Regions from separate parts of the Kribbella qitaiheensis genome, predicted to be linked through region 2. Evidence: predicted binding sites of a transcription regulator. Region 2 holds the regulator's gene; the other holds the start of a gene.
What was found. Region 2 encodes LexA, which represses DNA repair genes until DNA is damaged. Its sites were predicted from a motif close to TCGAACANNTGTTCGA; they were not measured.
Positions count from the first base shown of each region.

Region 1: a site for LexA is predicted at 1,770-1,785, ahead of F1D05_RS29265 (DUF6319 family protein). Genes of this name have one in related genera too.

Region 1 covers NZ_CP043661.1:6,136,622-6,142,477, forward strand. The annotation lists gene F1D05_RS29255 (hypothetical protein) at 1-119, shown strand, start outside; gene F1D05_RS29260 (DUF6817 domain-containing protein) at 232-792, opposite strand; gene F1D05_RS29265 (DUF6319 family protein) at 1,211-1,705, opposite strand; gene gndA (NADP-dependent phosphogluconate dehydrogenase) at 1,822-3,264, opposite strand; gene F1D05_RS29275 (DUF2961 domain-containing protein) at 3,454-5,856, shown strand, end outside.
Region 2 covers NZ_CP043661.1:286,396-292,251, forward strand. The annotation lists gene F1D05_RS01260 (HAD family hydrolase) at 1-417, shown strand, start outside; gene F1D05_RS01265 (YbaK/EbsC family protein) at 519-1,109, shown strand; gene F1D05_RS01270 (class I SAM-dependent methyltransferase) at 1,144-1,932, shown strand; gene lexA (transcriptional repressor LexA) at 1,939-2,598, opposite strand; gene F1D05_RS01280 (MerR family transcriptional regulator) at 2,608-3,039, opposite strand; gene F1D05_RS01285 (hypothetical protein) at 3,036-3,359, opposite strand; gene F1D05_RS01290 (GMC oxidoreductase) at 3,416-5,443, shown strand; gene F1D05_RS01295 (hypothetical protein) at 5,499-5,856, opposite strand, start outside.

The DNA.
Region 1 (5,856 bases), 2.3 Mb from region 2:
CGTTCGCGGCCATGGCCATCGTCACCGACATCCCGCTCTGGGTCTGCGCCGCCGTCGGCCTCGGAGCCGCGTTCCTCAGCCTGATGCTAGGAGCCATGCGGGGCTTCGCCCACGGCTGAGGCTCAGCTCGCGCGGGGCTTCGCCCACGGCTGAGGCTCAGCTCACGCTGGGCTTCGCGCCCGGCTGACCTCGGGTGACTCCCTCAGCGGGGTCACCTTTGACGGCTGATGGTTAGCTGACTTCTTCGACGGCCGGCTCTAGCTGGAGTACTCGTTGGGCGTCGGCGAGGACTGCTGGGGAGGCCAGGGACTGCCAGCGGGGGATCTGCTCCTGCAGGAAGGGGCGGAGCTTCGGGGTCAGGTCGGGAGCGTGGTCGAGGACGTCGAGCTCGTTGACGATCGTGAGGTCGACGAACTCGCGGAGCTCGGAGTTGCTCAGCTCTTCCGTGGTCCCGGTGAAGCGATCCGTCACCATGCGATGCTCGGCGAGATCCCGCCAGGTCGTCTCCCGGTCGCAGGATCCGTACCGGTAGACGAGCAGCTCAGCCTCGGGCCCGATCACTGCTTCCAGCACCGGTCGCTCGGTCTGCCAGTCGAACAGATGCGTCGGGAACCCGTCCGTGCCGTACGCCGCGTGTGCCAGGCCCGCGATCCTCAGGGTGTCGGAGGCACCGAGCGAGGTGAGCCGCTTCGCGACCCGGTGCAGGTGCACGTACAACGTGCCGCCCGCGTGCTCCAGCTCGTCCGCGCCGCGAACCAGCAACAACGATCCCAGGTCTTCGAAGGTGCTCATCTGACCCCTTCTGGCTTTCGGAGTGGTCAGGGCCCTGACTGGACCGGCCCAGGCACCCAAGGTACGGCCTGGTGTGCACCGCCGCCCAGGGATGCGGCGTGCCGGATCGGTCACACTGCGGACACCCACTGGGCACCCACAAGTCACCGATCCGGCACCTCCTCATTCACCTCTCCCAAGGCCTTCTGTGCCGGACGCCTCTGACACAGACCTCAGGAAACCCACGAGCACACAAACCCGCTCCGGCTTGTCCAGTGCCCCGTGTCGGTAGTTCCGTTGTGCTACCGGCGCCCAGGCACGCACCTGACCACCGCTATCACTAACTGAACTACCGACACGGGGCACTCGCTGACGTGTGAGGGAAGCACCCGTCGGCGGGACGCGTACGCCGGGAGGGAGTGCGGCTGGTGAGGGTCTACTAGTCGTCGAGCTCGGCGAGCGCCTTGCGGGCTGCTTCGAGCTCGGCCTCGAGGGCGGCGACCTTGGCGGCCTGCTGCTCGCGGGCTGCGTCGATGACCTCGTCGATCGGGCCGGACAGGTCTTCGTGCAGCTCCTTGGCCGCGCGCGAGACGGCCGCGGCGGCGACCAGCAGGTTCTTCGCGATGAAGCTGTTGCCCTGCTTGAGCTCGGCCTTCCACTCGCCGTCGGCGGTGCCGGTGACGGTCAGGGTGAGCTCGAGCGTCTTGGTCTTCTTCGGAGCGGCCTTCTTGGCCGGTGCCTTCTTCGGCTTCTCCTCGGCCACCGGAGCAGCCGGCTCGGCGACGTCCGTGTCGGCGGCGTCAGTGCCGGCCTCCGGCGCGGCGTCAGCGGCTGACGTGACCACAGCCGCCGTCTCGGTCGGCGAGTCGATCACCGCTTCGGGAGTGTCGACGACGTCGGTCTGAGCTTCTCCTGCAAGGGTGTCTACAGTCATCGTTGCGGCGATCTCCCTGAGTGACAATTGTCCCCGCCGGAGCGGGCTGGCGCTGAGAGTGTATTAGAACACACGTTCGACCCCCAGCGCCAATCGCCTCGCTGCACTACCTCCGCTCAGGCGGACTGCTCCTTGCGATCTCCCGACCAGTCGAGGTGGAACGCACCCTCGCGGTCGATCCGGCGGTACGTGTGCGCCCCGAACAGGTCGCGCAGCCCCTGGATCAGAGCAGCCGGCAGCCGGTCGGCGCGCAGGCCGTCGTAGTACGAGAGAGCCGCGGAGAACCCAGGAGCTGGAACGCCAAAAGTGGCGGCCGCGGCGACAACGCGACGCCAGGCGTCCTGCCCACTCACGACAGCGTCCTTGAAGTAGTCGTCGACCAGCAGCGACGGCAATGCCGCGTCCCGGTCGTACGCCTCCTTGATGCGGTCCAGGAAACGGGCCCGGATGATGCAGCCGCCGCGCCAGATCTTCGCCATCGCGCCCAGGTCGATGTCCCAGCCGTACTGGTCGCTGGCGGCCCGGATCGCGTCGAAGCCCTGCGCGTACGCGACCAGCTTCGACGAGTACAGCGCGTGCCGTACATCCTCGATGAACGCATCCCGGTCGATGTCCAGCTTCGCCTCCGACGACGGCCCGGCCAGTACTCCGGCCGCGGCCTCCCGGCGTACGACGTCGCCCGACAGTGAGCGAGCGAAGACGGCCTCGGCCATGCCGCTGACGGGGATGCCCAGGTCCAGAGCGACCTGGACGGTCCAGCGCCCGGTGCCCTTCTGCTCGGCCTGGTCCAGCACCACGTCCACGAACGGCTGGCCGGTGGACTCGTCGACCTGGCTGAGCACCTCGGCGGTGATCTCGATCAGGAAGGACTCCAGGTCGCCCGTGTTCCAGTCGCGGAACACGTCGGCGATCTCGGTCGCGCTCAGTCCGAGCACGTGGCGGAGCAGGTCGTACGCCTCGGCGATCAGCTGCATGTCGGCGTACTCGATGCCGTTGTGCAGCATCTTCACGAAGTGGCCGGCGCCGTCCGGGCCGACGTGCACGCAGCAGGCCTCGCCGCCGACGTGGGCGGAGATCCTGGTCAGCATCGGCTCGAGCGCGGCGTAGGCGAAGGTGGAGCCGCCCGGCATGATGCTCGGCCCGTTCAGCGCGCCCTCCTCGCCACCGGAGACGCCGGCGCCGACGAAGTGCAGGCCCTTGGCCTTCAGGGCGTCCTCGCGCCGCCGGGTGTCGGCGAAGTGCGCGTTGCCGGCGTCGACGACGATGTCGCCCTCGTCCAGCAGCGGCACCAGCTCCTCGATCACCGCGTCGGTCGGCTCGCCCGCCTTGACCATGATGATGATCTTGCGCGGCTGCTCCAGCGCGGCCACCAGGGCCGGCAGGTCGTCCGCCGCGGTGAACTCACCCTCGTGGCCGAACTGCTCGATCAGCGCGTCCGTACGGGCCTTCGAGCGGTTGTGGACGGCGACGTGGAACCCGTTGCGCGCCAGGTTGCGGGCCAGGTTGCGACCCATCACCGCGAGTCCGGTGACAGCGATCTGGGCTGGAGCTGAACTCATGAAATCTCCTGCGGGTGGGTGCTGGAAGCTGCGTGCGGGACCCAGTCTGTCGCGTCCGGCAACCCCTGGGCCTATCGGGTATCCAACCCTTGGAACACGTTTCCCATTCCGTCGCCGAGGGATTGCCAGCGATCGTCTCCAGTGGTAAACATCTGAGAAATCGATTTCCCGGCAACGTGAGGTCCGCCCATGACCGCAGTTCTGCGTCGCGCAACCGCCCTCCTGCTAGGAGCACTTCTGGTGCTCCCGGTTTCCGTATCCACAGCCTCAGCCACCGGTACGCCGTACGCGGTGGCAGGCGTAAGCGCCCGAAGTGCAGGCAACGGGCCGGTGGGCTGGGACGTCTACCGCCGGCTCGACCGGCTGCCGGAGCTCCAGAACGGGGTCCGGTCCAAGCAGTTCTCCAGCTTCGGCCGCGACGGCACCAACAACGACGGCTTCGACGGCACCTACTCCTGCCTGCGTACTACGGCCGTCGGCTGCGTCATCGCCGAAGCCCGGGGAGCGGGCGAGATCGCGTCGATCTGGTTCACCCGGGACGAGGGCGACGTCCGCAGGACCGGCAAGATCACCGTCGAGGTCGACGGCAAGACCGTCCTGGACGCGCAGTTGCAGGACGTCGTGGACGGCAAGCTCGGCTCGCCCTTCGTCTATCCGCTGGTCGCCAACGCCCTGCAGACCTCGGGCGGCGTCTACATTCGCGTGCCGATGCCGTACCAGAAGTCGATGCGCGTCACCGTGCGGAACAACCCGCTCTTCTACCACGTCGACTACCGTCAGTTCCCCGATGTGGCAGGCGTCAGCACCTTCGACCCGACCGACAAGGCCGAGGACGTCGTCGCGCTGCTGCAGGGCTTCGGCACGAAGGACCCCAAGCCGGCGGCCGCCGGTGCGAAAAACACCGCGAAGCCGGTGAACCTTGCCCCCGGCAAGCAACTCACCTTGGCCGACGACGCGGGCCCCGGTGAGCTCAGCGCGCTCAGGCTGAAGTTCCCGCAGATCGTCGGCCTGGACCTGAAGACCTTCGCCGACGACGGCCGCGCGTTCCTCGGCGGCAGCCAGTTCACGATGAAGGTCGACCCGGCCAACACCGGCGTGAAGCTGATCCGCCGGATGGATCTGCGGATCGGCAACCAGCGCGCGAAGATCTTCGTCGACGGCGTCGCAGCCGGTGAGTGGGCACCGTTGCCGGCCAAGGGTGCGCAATGGGCCGACCAGATGGTCGACCTGCCGGCGGCAGTGACCGCAGGCAAGTCGCAGCTCGTGATCCGCAACGAGTTCGTCTCCTCCGACCTCGACTTCAACGAGTTCACCTACTGGGCCGACTCCGTCGTCGGCGGCACGGTGAAGCGCACCGACACCCTCGACGTCGGTCCGGACCACCTCGCCGACGAGCAGTCCCACGCCTACTCGATCACCAAGGAGAACTGGAGCGGCTCGCACTCGATGCCGTACGCCGTCACGGCCGACGACGCCGCCCGGGTGAAGTCGTCCGACGCGCTGCTGGCCGGAGTACGGGTCCAGGTCACTGTCGACGGCAAGAAGCGGGTGGACGCTCCGCTCGGTGAGTTCTTCGGCTCGGGACTCGGTGAGAACGAGGTGCGCTCCTTGTTCTTCGCGATGGATCCGAACGGCTGGTATTCCGCGTGGTGGCCGATGCCTTATCTAGCGCGAGCAACAGTCAGCCTGGTCAACACCACGCAGTACAAGTTGGATGGGCAGGCAGAGGTCACTACTGCTCGCAGCGCACAAGCAGGTGTCGACCTGGCGACCGGGAAGTCCGGCTACTTCACCGCACTCTCCAAGCGCGGTGAGGCGACCTTCGGGCAGGACTGGGCGATTGCGGACGCCACTGGACGCGGCAAGTTCGTCGGGGTCTCGCAGACCATGGAGGGGCTGCAGCCGGACGGCAACACGCGTGGCTACCTCGAAGGCGACGAGCGCGTGTACGTCGACGGCGAGCGCACCCCGGCGATCCACGGCACCGGCACCGAGGACTATTTCGAGTCCGGGTGGTACTTCAACCAGGGCACCTACTCCACGCCCTTCCACGGCAACTCCGGCCACGAGGTCGCCGCGGGCGAGTGCAAGAACGAGTGCGACAGCGCGTTCCGCCTGCACATCACCGACGCGGTCGACTTCCAGAACCAGCTCACCTTCGGAATCGAACACGGCCAGCAGGACGACCACCCGGCCGTCTACGGCACAACAGCCTTCCTGTACTCCGCCGCCCGGTTCGGTGCGCGCGAGACCGACCGGATCGACACCGGTTCGGCCGCCAGCCGTCAGCAGCACGGCTACGTCGACACAGGGACCGAGGCGGAGCTCACCAGCGTCTACGAGGGCGACCACGACGACACTGCGATCACCGACCAGGTCCGGTCGACCACTGCGCCGATCCGGTTCACGGTGAAGGTCGATCCGGTCAACCGCGGTGTGACGCTGCGGCGTACGGGAGACCAGAACGTCGCTGGACAGTCGGCCAAGGTCATCGTCAACGGCAAGGACGCCGGTACCTGGCTGCAGCCGCTGGGCAATGCAAAGCAGCGCTGGCTCGACGACAACTACCAGCTACCCGCATTGCTCACCTTC
Region 2 (5,856 bases):
CGGTACGACCTGCTGCTGCACACCTCCGCGCTCGCCCCCGGCGTACCGGACGAGTTGCATTCGTGGATGGCGACCGGGCGCACGCAGTCGCTGTTGTCGATGTGGTTCCACTCGCAGCTCCTCCCAACCGTGGACGGTCACGGGCTGACCGAGCTGTTCCAGCGGATCGACGGACTGCCGGGGGAGCTCGGTGGCGAGTCCAAGACCGAGCACCTGGTCCGCCACCTGGAGGCGCAGAGCCTGGATCCGGCCGGCGTGCTGGTGATCGGCGATGTCGTAGACGACGCGGAGGCCGCGCTCGCGGTCGGCGCGCAGTGCATCCTGGTCGCTACCGGCGGGATGAACCGGGCGGCGCTCGAGGCGACCGGCGTACCTGTGACCTCGACCATTCCCGAGGCGGTCCGGCTGATCGCCTGAGCTGTCCAGGTGCTGGATAGAGAATGCTGCAAGGCGGGCTGCCTACCGTCGCCGGGTATGAAGCCCACGCGTACTGACCACCCCTGCACCCACTGTTCCCGGTGGACCTCAAGGTCGGCCGGCTGATGGCAAGGCGACTGCAATGGCAGCGTCTGAAGGACCGGCCGGATCTGGCCGCCGGCCCGGTTCGAACGGCACTCGACGACCTGGATGCCCTGGTCGCGCCGATCGACCCCGGACTGGCGGACACGGCCGCATTCTGCGCCGAGTACGGCGTTCCGCTCGAAGCGTCCGCGAACTGCCTGATCGTGGAGGGCCGCCGGTCGGCCGTCACGAGGGTAGCGGCCGTCGTCGTACTGGCGACCGCGCGTGCTGACGTCCGCGGCGTCGTCCGGCGACATCTCGACGTCCGCAAACTCTCCTTCACCGCCCACGACGACGCCGTCAGCCGGACGGCGATGGAGTACGGCGGCATCACGCCCATCGGGCTACCGGCTGACTGGCCGGTGCTGGTGGACGAAGCCGTCACCACGGCGGGCTCGGTGATCCTCGGCAGCGGGATCCGCGGCTCCAAGCTGCTCGTCGAAGGCTCGGCCCTCCGCCGCCTGCACGCTGCCCAGATCCTCCAGCTGGCGCTGCCCACCGTCGACGCCGACATCGAGGTCGCGCGCCCAGCCCTGTCCGGCTTCTAGCCCGTCTCCAACCCACCGCCCCAAGGGTGTGGTGGTGGGTACCGGTCGTGGCGAGATGGACAGCGAAAAGATGGACGCCGAGTTCGACGTGGTTGCCGACTGGACCAGGGCAGCGGTCGAGCAACTCGGTGCCGACCATGCGATCCCGGCCGGCTGCCGCGGCAGCGCGAGTCCCTCCGCGCTCGCCTGGCTGGCCGAGGCGCTCGAATTCACCGCCGGGACGAGGCTGCTCGACCTGGGTGCCGGGATCGGCGGTCCGGCGGCCTGGGCGGTCCGCCGTTACGGCGTACGGCCTGTGCTGGCCGATCCGATGGAAGGTGCCTGCCGCGCCGCTGCCCGGCTGTTCGGCCTGCCGGCTTTCGAGGCGGACGGGACGGCCGTTCCGTTGCGAACGGCATCAATCAGTACTGCGTGGTGTCTCGGCGTCCTCTGCACGGTCGAGGACAAGGCCGGCCTCTTGGCGGAGCTGCACCGAGTCCTCGCTCCCGGCGCCGGCCTCGGGCTCCTCGTCCTGGTCGCCCAGACCACCCACCTGGATCCGATCCCGGCGGGCAATTCTTTCCCGACCCAGACCGAGCTCCAGGACCTCTTGAGCCAGAGCGGCTTCACGATCGAGGAACAGGTCGCCGACCCGCGCGACACACCGTCCTCCTGGACCCGCCGGACCGACCGCGTCGACGCTTTGATCCGCCGGCAACACCACGATGACAAGGCCTACCTCCAGGCCGAGGAACAAGAAGACCGCCTCGGCGTGCTCCTCTCCAGCGGCCAGCTCAGCTCCCAGCTCCTCCACGCCACCCGCTCGAGCCGAGCCTGGAGCTGATCGGGGTCAGACGCTCCGGAGTACGGAGACCACGACGCCGAGGACGGTGGCCTGGTCGCCGTCGATGACTTCGTACTCCGGGTTGCGCGGTTCCAGGAACACGTGGCCGTTGCGGCGGCGATAGACCTTGACGGTCGCCTCGTCGTCGATCATCGCGGCGACGATCTGGCCGGAGTGGGCCTCGGACTGCTGCCGGACGACGACGGTGTCGCCGTCGCAGATCGCGGCGTCGATCATCGACTCGCCCCGCACCTTCAGAGCGAAGACGGTGCCACGCCCGGTCAGGCCGCGCGGCAACGAGAGGAACTCGTCGACGTGCTCGATGGCGGAGATCGGCGTACCGGCCGCGATGTCACCGACCACCGGCACGGAGACCGAGTCGTCAGAGGTCGACTCCGACGGGGCTGACCGCAGGAACGCCCGTACGTCGATCGGTCGCGACACGGAGGCGCTGCGACGCAGAAACCCCTTCTCCTCAAGGCTCGTCAAGTGCTTCGACACGGAAGAGGTCGACCGCAGGCCGACCGCATCGCCGATCTGCCGGCTGCTCGGGGAGTACCCGTTCTTGACCACACAGTCCCGGATCACCCCCAGGATCCGCTGCTGCCGCTCCGGCAACACAGAGGTGTCCAACTGACCGAACGGCTCAAGATCGTCGTAGCTCACCGCGAAATACTAGAGTGCGCTGGACCTCTGCCCGGTACCGCCTCGCAGGTCGGTGAAAGGTATCGGACAGTTCGGCTCGGATGCGCAGCTCATCAGGTCGTCGCAGCCGACGGCGAGGGCCGAACGCAGGGTTGCCGCGATCACCGATAGGTCGGCGATCCGGGTTTCGATGTCGGCCAGTTTCGTGGCGGCGCGTTCCTTCAGGTCCGTGCCGTGATGGTGACCGCCGACCTTGAGCAGGTCGGCGATCTCGTCCAGCGAGAAGCCGAGGCGCTGGGCGGCCTTGATCACGCGGAGGGTCGTCACGGCCTCGGGTGGGTAGAGGCGGTGGCCGCCGTTGGTGCGGTCCGGTTCGGCGAGTAGGCCGCGGCGTTCGTAGTACCGGAGAGTCTGGAGGTTGACTCCGGCTGCGCTGGCGACCTGGCTGCTGCGGAGCTTCATGAGAGTGCGGCGGTGGCTCGGGTGGCCAAAGCGTCGAGGACCGTACTGCGGGTCGGTGGGACCGTGGCGGTCAGGAGGATCTCGCCGTTGTGGCTGGGGGAGAAGGTGAAGGTGAAGAACGAGCAGCAGTCCGTTTCCCGGGCGGTGAGCGCTCTCGCGGTTTCCTCGGCAGCGGCGTCGAGGCGCAGTTCGAGAGCCGAGTCGGTGCGGACGACAGCTCGCAGGGAGGTTGCGAAGAGGTCGTCGAACTCGGCGACTCGTAGTGGTTGCTCGGCGGTCGGCAAGGTGCATGCATCGGGCACCCAGTTCTCTGTACTCATGGAACGACGGTAAACCCGTACCCCGGTACCGGATGCAAGCTGATTGGATGGTTGGTATGGGTGGCTCACTCAGCGGGCAGCAGCGGTTGGTTCTTGGGTGGTTGGCGGAGCTGGCGGTGCCCGCGGATGAGTTTCCGTCGGCGAGAGACGTTGGTGTTGTCGAGTTCGTGGAGCGGGTGCTTGCCGAGGATCGGCCGGACTGGTTGCCGCGGGTGGTGCGGGGGCTCGAGGTTGCTGGGATGGAGCCCGACCTTGACGTAGTACTGGCTGATCCGGACGGGGCGTGGCTGGTTCGGCTGCTGGCACAGGGGTTCTATGCGGGCGAGGGGCAGTACGACGGGCAGCCGGCGGCGTGGGTGATGGTGGGCTGGCAACCCGCTGCGGGTGGGCCTTGGGAGCCGGTCGAGTTGGAACTCGCAGTCACGCCTCGGGCGGCGTTGGCTGATCGGTATGACTGCGTGATCATCGGGTCGGGGGCTGGTGGGGGAGCGGCTGCGCAAGTGGTTGCCGAGTCGGGGCGGTCGGTGCTGGTGGTCGAGACCGGGCGGTACCCGGCCACCGATGACCTGACGCGTGACCATCTGCGGAACCCGCGCTCGGTTGTCGGGCTGCCGGCGCCGACCGACCCGGATCCGCGCGGTCGGCCGAGGGTGTCCGTCGTGGATGGCGAGCGTCGGGTGGTGCTGCCGCCCGACGGTCGCTGGGGCAACAACGCGTTCACCGTCGGCGGTGGCACTCGCGTGTACGGCGCGCAGGCGTGGCGGTTCGTCCCGCGTGACTTCCGGATGGCCAGCACCTACGGCGTACCGGAGGGGAGTGGGCTGGCGGACTGGCCGATCAGCTATGACGACCTGGAGCCGTACTACTCATTGGCCGAGCAGCGGTTCGGCGTGAGCGGTGGTGGGGTCGACCCGTGGCACGACCCGCGCTCGATCCCACTGCCGATGCCACCGATGCCCCGGTCCGCGACCACGCAGCGCCTCGCGGCCGCGGCCGAGCGGCTCGGGTGGGGGACTCTCGACGTGCCGCTGCTCATCAACTCTGAGGACCGCGACGGCAGATCCGGCTGCGTGCGCTGCGGACAATGCGTCGGGTTCGCCTGCCCGGTCGAGGCCAAGGCAGGCACTCACAACACTGCCTTGCCGGCCGCACTCGCCACAGGCCGCTGCACGCTGGTGACGGAGACGACAGCTGAACGGTTGGTCGTCGACAGCCGCGGCCGCGTCACCGGCGTAGCGCTGGTGGCTGCCGATGCCGACGGCCGGATCTGGCGGCGTACGGTCGACTGCGCGGACGTCCTCATCGCCGCCGGCGCCACCGAAACCCCACGCCTGTTACTGAACAGTGCGCACGACGGCGAACCAAGGGGACTAGGCAACAATCTCGACCAGGTCGGCAGGTATCTCCAGGCCCATGTGTACGCCGGCGCGGTCGGCCTCTTCGACGACGAGGTGGCCGAGCTGATCGGCCCCGGCGTATCGATCGCGACCTGCGACTTCCGCCACGGCAACGACGGGATCATCGGCGGCGGAATGCTGGCGAACGAGTTCGTCCCGACCCCAGCGGCGACGTACGACTACCTGACGGGCGCCGGCCTGATCCCGCGCGCGGGTTCGGCGGGCAAGCAGGCGATGCGGCGCGAAGCCCGGCGGATGCTGCGTGTGGTCGGGCCGATCCAGGAGGTTTCGTCGGCCGATTCCAGAGTGCGGGTCGACCCTGGCGTCGCCGATCGATTCGGCAACCCGGTGGTGGAGATCAGCGGATCAATTCATCCCGAGGACTTCCGCGCTCAGGCGTACATGAGTGAGAAGGCCAGACAGTGGCTGGCCGAAGCAGGTGCAGTCCGTACTGCGGTAGGCGGCGCCGGCACCCCCAACAGAGCCAGCGTCGGTCAGCACCAAGCCGGCACCTGCCGGATGGGCGACGATCCGGCCCGCTCTGTCGTCGATCCGGACGGCCGGGTCTGGGGGCACGACAACGTGCGGATCGTCGACGGCTCGGTCAACGTGACCAACGGCGGCGTGAATCCGGTCCTGACCATCCTGGCCGGGTCCCTGCGGACAGCCGCCCACCTGGTGAGCTAGCCGGACCCGGCGCGCTGGGGAGCCCGGAGCAGGAACCCCGGGCTCCCCAGTCGTTTCACCAGCTGTTGTTGGAGATGTCCTGGCCGAGGATCACCTGGTCGTAGGTGTTCCCGTCGTTGTCGTCGGTGTAGGCGACAGCGACTTCGGCGTACGGCGAAACCGCGACCGTCTGCTGCTCCTGACGACCGAGAGTGGCCTGGCTGAGCCGCTGCGCCGACAGCCTGCCCGCATCGGTTCCGTTGGTGCCGAAGCCACGAACCCACACATCGAGGTCCGTGGCCTGTACGGTCCAGCCGACGACCGAATTCGACTGGTCGTCCAGCCCGACAGACGGCGCCTTGCCTCCGGCCGCTACCTCGACCTCGGTGAAGCGAGGGGTGCCGGCCGAGTCGTAGGTGCGGGTCCAGGCGCCC